Regions from separate parts of the Cellulomonas pasadenensis genome, predicted to be linked through region 1. Evidence: predicted binding sites of a transcription regulator. Region 1 holds the regulator's gene; the other holds the start of a gene.
The links. The regulator Rex, encoded in region 1, represses fermentation and respiration genes when NADH is low (regulators of the CRP and FNR family bind a similar motif). The targets are predictions, from matches to a motif close to CTTGTGAANNNNTTCACAAG.

Region 1 (3,855 bases):
CCTGGAAGTGGTTCTCGGCCTCGATGACGCGCTCGTCGGTGACGACGTCGAGCCCGAAGGCGGCGGCGATCGGGGCGGCCGTCTCCTGCGCGCGCTGGAGCGGGGACGCGACCACGGTGACGACGTCGCGACGCGGGGCGCCCTCGTCGCCGGCGAGCGTGCGGGCCACGAGCTCGGCCATCGCGGTGCCGCGCTCCGACAGGCGGTAGCCGGGGAGGCGCCCGTAGAGCACGCCGGAGGGGTTGTGGACCTCGCCGTGCCGCATCAGGTGCACCGTCGTGTCGACCATGTGCCCAGTGTCGCAAATCAACCCGGGTGCACCGCCCCCGCGCGGCGTGCGGTGCGCCACGTCCGGCGACCCTCCGCCGCCGCCGGCGGGTGGCCGTCAGGCGGCGGGCGCGGGGTCCTCGGCCTCGGCGCGCGCCTGCGTGCAGTCGGGCGAGCGCAGGTGGTCGACGACCACCTGCATCGCGTCGCCGAGCGCCGCGAGCTGCGCGTCGGTCAGGCGGTCGACGAGGTGCGCGCGCACCGACGCGACGTGCCCGGGCGCCGCCGCGACGAGCACGTCCCAGCCGTGGTCGGTCATGACGCAGTTGACGCCGCGCGCGTCGCAGCGCGCCTGCTCGCGGCGCACGATGCCGGCGCGCTCCAGCCGTGCCACGGTGTGCGTGAGGCGGCTGCGCGAGTGCGCGAGGTCGCCCGCGAGCTCGGACATGCGCAGGGTGCGCCCCTCGGCCTCGGAGAGGCGCACGAGGATCTCGTACTCGGCGAGGGACAGGCCGCTCGTGGCGTCGAGCTCGCGGCCGAGGGCGTCGAGGAGGAGGGCCGCGCCGTCGCGCCAGGCGCGCCAGTGCCGCTGCTGCTCCTCGGTGAGCCACCGGACCTCGTCGGCGGGCCGGGGGTCCTTCGGGGTGCTGCTGGTCACGTCGTCCTCCCCTCTTGCCTTCGGTGGCTCGAGTGTAGTAGAAATCTCAACCAACAGGTACTTGATGATTCAACGAACCACGGAGGTCCCCATGACCGCGCTCCCCACCGGCCTGTCCACCGGCACCTGGGCCGTCGACGCCTCGCACTCGGAGGCGTCCTTCACCGTCCGCCACGCCGGCATCTCGAAGGTGCGCGGCACCGTGGCGATCACGTCGGGCACGCTGACGGTCGGCGAGGACGTCGAGTCCTCCTCCGTCGTCGTCACGCTCGACCCCGCGTCCGTCACCACGGGTGACGCGAACCGCGACGGCCACCTCAAGAGCGGCGACTTCTTCGACGTCGAGACGCACGGCGAGTGGTCCTTCACCTCGACGGCCGTCCGGCCGGCCGGCTCGGACTGGGTCGTCGTCGGCGACCTGACCATCCACGGCGTCACCCAGCAGGTCGAGCTCGAGACCGTCTTCAACGGCTCGGCCGTCGACCCGTTCGGCAACACGCGCGCCGGGTTCGAGGCGTCGGTGACCATCTCGCGCAAGGACTACGGCCTCACGTGGAACGCGGCGCTCGAGGCCGGCGGCGTGCTCGTCGCCGACAAGGTCAAGATCGACCTCGACGTCTCGGCCATCAAGCAGGGCTGACGCAGCAGCTGCACACCCGCCGCGGGGCGCGACCGGACCGGTCGCGCCCCGCGGTGCGTGGCGGGGTCGGCGCCGGGGACCCACCCCGAGCCGCGTCAGGCCCCGCCCGTGGCGGCGCGCCGCGCCTCGTGGAACGCGAGGATCTGCAGCTCGGACGCCACGTCGACCGCCCGCACGTCGACGTGCGGCGGCACACGCAGCGCCGCGGGCGCGAACGTGAGGATGCCGACCACCCCCGCCGCCACGAGCCGGTCGCACACGTCCTGCGCCACCGTCGCCGGCGTCGTGAGCACCGCGATGGTCGCGCCCGTCGACGCCACGACCTCGGCCAGCCGGTCGGCCGGCTGCACGACCAGCCCGGCGACCGTCGTGCCGACCACGCGCGGGTCGGCGTCCACCAGGGCGACGAGCGCGAACCCGCGCTGCGCGATGCCGGCGTAGTTCGCCAGGGCGTGACCGAGGTTGCCGACGCCGACCAGCACGACGCGCCGCTCGTCGGCGAGCCCCAGCACGACGCGGACCTGCTCGCGCAGGTGCGCGACGTCGTACCCGACGCCGCGCACGCCGTAGGAGCCGAGGAACGACAGGTCCTTGCGCAGCTGCGCGGGCGTGACGCCGACGCGGTCGGCGAGCTCGTCGGACGACGTCAGCACGCAGCCCTCCGCCGCCACCACCTCGAGCGCGCGCAGGTAGCCCGGCAGCCGGGCGACCGTCGCCGGCGGCACCTGCGCACCGCGGCCCGAGCGTCCCCCACGAGCGTCCACGTCGCCCCCCACGGCTCCCGGCCGGCACGTCCCGCCTCGTCGCGGGGCGGCCCGGGCGCCGCGGCCCACGGTAGGGCCTAGCGGGGTCCCGCGGCGAGGGCCCGCAGCAGGCGCGCCTCGTCGACGCGCCAGTACCCGCGGCGCACCCCGTCGACGTCGACGACCGGCACCAGCTCGCCGAGCTCGTCGGCGAGGACGCGGCCGTCGGGCAGGGGGACGTCGACGTCGACCTCCGCCCACGGCGCGCCCGTCGCCGCGCTGACGCGGCGCACGACCGCCCGCGCGTCGTCGCACAGGTGGCAGCCGGCGCGCCCGTAGAGCACGACGCGCGCCTCGGCAGCGGCGACCGGGTCGGGCGCGGTGGCGTCGGTGGGGCCCACGGCGTCGCGGGCGTCGGCGGGGGTCGGCTGGTCGTGCGGTCCGCTCACCCCGCCACGGTAGGCGTCCGCGGCGTCAGCCGTCGCCCGCGCGCGTCGCCGCACCGCCCCGCAGGACCGACGACATGCGCTTGCCGCGGGCGACCTCGTCGACGAGCTTGTCGAGGTACCGGATCCGCTGCATCAGCGGGTCCTCGATCTCCTCCACCCGCACGCCGCAGATCACGCCGGTGATCAGCGCGGCGTCGGGGTTCCACGCCGGGGCCGCGGCGAAGAACGTCTCGAGGTCGACCTCGGACTCGAGGACGCGGGCCAGGCCCGCCTCGTCGTAGCCCGTGAGCCACGCGATCACCTCGTGCACCTCGGCCCGCGAGCGGCCCTTGCGCTCGACCTTCGTCACGTAGTGCGGGTAGATGCTCGCGAACGGCGTCGAGAAGATCCGGTGCCGCGCCATGTCGTCGCCTCTCCTGGTGGTCCGGGTCGACGCCGATCATGCCGCGCCGCCGCGGCCGGGCGCGCACCCCACGCGCGCACGGGCGTCGTTACAGTGGCCGGGTGCACGCGGCGGACGGAACCGGCGAGGGCGCCGTGGTCGGCCCGGACGTGGCCGGGACGGGGCCTGTGGTCGCGGCCACCGTCGAGACGCCCGTCGCGGAGGTGGTCCCCGAGGGGACGCGCGTCGCCGCGTTCTTCGACGTCGACAACACGATCATCCGCGGCGCGAGCGCGTTCCACCTGGCCGTGGGGCTGTACCGGCGCGGGTTCTTCCGCAAGCGCGACATCCTCGTGTTCGCGTTCCAGCAGGCGCGCTACCAGGCGTTCGGCGAGGACCGGGAGCAGATCGACGAGATCCGCTCGCGCGCGCTGTCCATCATGCGCGGCCACTCCGTCGCCGAGGTCACGGCCATCGCGGAGGACGTCTACGACGAGGTCCTCAGCCTGCGCATCTACCCCGGTACGCGGGCACTGCTCGACGCGCACCTCGCCGCCGGGCACGCGGTGTGGCTGGTGACGGCGACGCCCGTGGAGATCGGCGAGCTCATCGCGCGCCGGCTGGGCACCTCGGGCGCGCTCGGCACGATCGCCGAGCACGAGGACGGCTTCTACACCGGACGCCTCGTCGGCGACCTCCTGCACGGCGAGGCGAAG
Region 2 (3,855 bases), on a different contig from region 1:
GCCCTGCACGATCGCGTAGTTGTTGAACATGCCGCCGCTGGACGCGCAGACGCCCATCGAGAGCACCCACTTCGGCTCGGACATCTGGTCGTAGACCTGCCGCACGACCGGCGCCATCTTCTGGCTGACGCGGCCCGCGACGATCATGAGGTCGGCCTGGCGCGGCGACGCGCGGAAGACCTCCATGCCGAACCGGGAGATGTCGTACCGGCTCGCGCCGGTGGCCATCATCTCGATCGCGCAGCACGCCAGGCCGAACGTCACCGGCCACAGCGAGCCCTTGCGGAAGTAGCCGACGAGGTCCTCGACCGTCGTCAGCAGGAAGCCCGAGGGCGCTTCCTCGATGCCCATGTCAGCCCCTCCTCGGGTGCGGCGTCGGTGCCGTCGTCGTGCTGGTGCCGGGGGTGCGTGCGGTCGTGCCGCCGGAGGTCAGTCCCACTCGAACCCGCCGCGCTTCCACTCGTAGACGAACGGCACGGTGATGAGGACGAGGAACGCGAGCATCGCGACGAGGCCGAACGTGGCCACCTCGGCGAAGCTCACGGCCCACGGGTAGAGGAAGACCACCTCGATGTCGAAGATGATGAAGGTCATCGCGACGAGGTAGTACTTGATCGGGAAGCGCCCGCCGCCCACCGCGTGCGGCGTCGGCTCGATGCCGCACTCGTACGCCTCGAGCTTGGCGCGGTTGTACCGCTTGGGGCCGAGGATCGCGCTCGCCCCCACGCCGCCCAGGGCCAGCACGGCGGCGATGCCCATCAGCACCAGCAGCGGCACGTACGGGTTGGTCATCGTGCGGTCCTCCTCGGCGTCGAGGTCCGGCCGGGGCCGGGGCGAGCGGGTCGATGGTGCGGGTCGTGCGGGGTCGTGCGGGTCAGGCGGCCGGGGCGATCCTCGCCAGGCCGGCGATGACGCGGTCGACCACGTCCCCGCCGCGCGGCTCGTAGCAGTCGGACAGGAGCTTGAGCACGAACCGCATGAGCAGCGGCCGCGGCAGCCCGTACCGGGTGCACAGCCGCATCACCTGCGGGTGCTCGATCAGCCGCACGAACTGCCGGCCGAGCGTGTAGTAGCCGCCCAGGTCGTCCTTCATGCGGGACTGGTAGGTGGCGAGCGCGCGCTCACGACCGGCGACGGAGCCGCGCGCGAGGCCCTGCGCGATCGCGTCCGCGGCCACGCGTCCGGCCTGCAGGCCGTACGCGATGCCCTCGCCGTTGAACGGGCTGACCATGCCGGCGGCGTCGCCGGCCAGCAGCAGCCCGTCCGCGTAGAGCGGCCCGCGGTTGAAGCCCATCGGCAGGGCGGCGCCGCGCACGGGACCGACCTGGTTCTCCGGCGTGAACTCCCACTCGGCCGGGGCGTTGGCCATCCACCGCGCGAACAGGTCCTTGTAGTCGACCTTGGTCGCGGCGGCCGTCGAGCTCACCGAGCCGAGGCCCACGTTCGCCGTGCCGTCGCCCAGCGAGAAGATCCAGCCGTACCCCGGCATGAGGTTCGACCGGCCGGGCGCCCCGTCCCACAGCTCGAGGTGCGACTCCATCCACGGGTCGTCGTGGCGCGGCGTCCGGAAGTACGTCCGGACGGCGACGCCCATGGGCCGGTCGTCGCGCTTGACGCGCCCCACGGCGGTCGCGAGGCGCGCGGAGACGCCGTCGGCGGCGACGACGACCGGGGCGCGGTACGTGACCTCGTCGCCGGCGTCGACCGTGCGGCGCCCGTCGTGGTCGACGGACCGGGCGCGCACGCCCGACACGCGGCCCGTGCGCTCGTCGCGGACGGGCCGGATGACGGCCGTGCGCTCGAGCAGCTTGGCGCCGGCGGCGCGCGCGTGCTCGGCGAGCGTCTGGTCGAGAGAGGTGCGCGCGCGGGCGAGCCCGTACGACGGGTACACCGACAGCTCGGGCCACTCCAGCTCGATGCGGTGCCCGCCGCCGATCACGCGCAGGCCCTTGTTGCGGATCCAGCCGTCCTGCTCGCGGATCGGAACGCCCATGCGCACGAGCTCGGCCACCGCGCGGGGCGTCAGGCCGTCGCCGCAGATCTTGTCGCGGGGGAAGGACGCCTTCTCGAGGAGCAGCACGTCGAGACCCGCGGCGGCGCAGTGGTACGCCGCGGAGGCCCCTGCCGGGCCTGCACCGACGACGATGACGTCGGCGTCATCGTGCGCTGCGTCCACCACGTCCACCCCACTTTGTGACGTCGTTCACGTGCGACGCTGCGAGTGTAGCCAGCGTCACCCGACCTGTCTGCGAAGGTAGGGCTTACCTGGCGGGCGGACCGGGACGTCGGTCCCGTGACCTGCGCGGACGCGTCCGCTGCGCGCCCTACGGGCGGCGGCCGCGGTGCAGCGCGACGATGCCGCCGGACAGGTTGCGGTACGCGACGTCGACCCACCCCGCCTGCTTGAGCAGCAGGCCGAGGGCCCGCTGGTCGGGCCACTCCCGGATCGACTCGGCGAGGTAGACGTAGGCGTCCGGCTCCTTCGACACGGCCCGCGCCACGGGCGGCAGCGCCCGCATGAGGTAGTTCGTGTAGACGGCGCGGAACGGGGCGAACGTCGGCCGCGAGAACTCGCAGACCACGAGGCGGCCGCCCGGCTTCGTCACCCGCAGCATCTCCTCGAGCGCGACGTCCGGGTCCGGCACGTTGCGCAGGCCGAAGGAGATGGTGACGGCGTCGAAGGACGCGTCCGCGAACGGCAGGTGCAGCGCGTCGCCCGCGACGAACGGCAGGTCCGGCCGGCGGCGCTTGCCGACCCCCAGCATCCCCGTCGACAGGTCGCACGGGACGACGTGCACGCCGGCGTCGGCGAGCGGCTCGCTGGACGTCCCCGTGCCGGCCGCGAGGTCGAGCACCGTCTCCCCGCGCTGCGCCCCCACGGCCGCGAGGGTGGCGCGCCGCCACGCGCGGTCCTGCCCGAGGGAGATCACGTCGTTCGTCACGTCGTACCGGTGCGCGACGGCGTCGAACATCGCGGCGACGTCGCGGGGGTCCTTGTCGAGGGTGGCGCGCGGCATGGGCCCATCGTCGCAGGTCGGCGCCGGACGGCCAGGCCGGGCGGACGCCGTCGCCCCGTCGGCGGTGTGACGTGCGTCGCCACCGGCCCCCCGCCGCCCCTCCGGGCGTGCGCGAGGTCCTACCCTGGCTGGCGATGAGCACGTCGAGCGGCGCCCCCGCGCAGCGGCACCTGCCCCTGCCCCGGCAGCGGCACCTGCCCCACCCCTTGGTGGTGCGCACGGTGGCCGTCGACGACCTGCCGACGCGCGCCGGCGACGCCCCCGACCCGGCCGACCTGCTCGACCTGCTGCCCGGCGACGCCCCCCTCGCGTGGGTCCGCCGCGGCGACGGGCTCGTCGCCTGGGGCGAGGCCGCCCGCGTCGAGGTGCACGGGCCCGACCGGTTCGCCGCCGCCGAGCGCGCGTGGCGCGAGGTCGTCGACCACGCGATCGTCCGCGACGAGGTCCGCCTGCCCGGCACCGGCCCGGTGGCGTTCGCGTCGTTCGCCTTCGACGACGACTCCGCCGCGGGCGGCGTCCTCGTCGTGCCGCGCGTGGTCGTCGGGCGCCGCGACGGCCGCACCTGGCTCACCACGCTCACCGACCCCGCGCGCCTGGGCGCCTACCCCCGGCTGGGCGACGTCGTCCCGCCGCGCACCGACCCGCGCCCGCCCGGCGAGGTCACCTACCGCGACGGCGCCGTCGACGCCGACGACTGGCTGGACGTCGTCGCGCGCGGCGTCGCCGCGATCCGCGACGGCGAGGTCGACAAGGTCGTCCTCGCGCGCGACGTCGAGGCGCGCACGTCCCGCCCGCTCGACGTCCGGTGGGCGCTGCACCGCCTCGCCGACCGGTACCG

Region 2: a site for Rex is predicted at 2,191-2,210, ahead of AB6N23_RS14000 (geranylgeranyl reductase family protein). Genes of this name have one in related genera too.

The regions. Positions count from the first base shown of each region.
Region 1 is NZ_JBFTEP010000093.1:10,158-14,012, reverse strand. Features, by position in the region: gene AB6N23_RS13080 (histidine phosphatase family protein) at 1-289, opposite strand, end outside; gene AB6N23_RS13075 (MarR family winged helix-turn-helix transcriptional regulator) at 386-925, opposite strand; gene AB6N23_RS13070 (YceI family protein) at 1,017-1,565, shown strand; gene AB6N23_RS13065 (redox-sensing transcriptional repressor Rex) at 1,661-2,290, opposite strand; gene AB6N23_RS13060 (glutaredoxin family protein) at 2,407-2,757, opposite strand; gene AB6N23_RS13055 (DUF2200 domain-containing protein) at 2,783-3,160, opposite strand; gene AB6N23_RS13050 (HAD family hydrolase) at 3,328-3,855, shown strand, end outside.
Region 2 is NZ_JBFTEP010000108.1:2,235-6,089, reverse strand. Features, by position in the region: gene AB6N23_RS14010 (NuoB/complex I 20 kDa subunit family protein) at 1-351, opposite strand, end outside; gene AB6N23_RS14005 (NADH-quinone oxidoreductase subunit A) at 430-792, opposite strand; gene AB6N23_RS14000 (geranylgeranyl reductase family protein) at 875-2,176, opposite strand; gene AB6N23_RS13995 (demethylmenaquinone methyltransferase) at 2,325-3,017, opposite strand; gene AB6N23_RS13990 (isochorismate synthase) at 3,152-3,855, shown strand, end outside.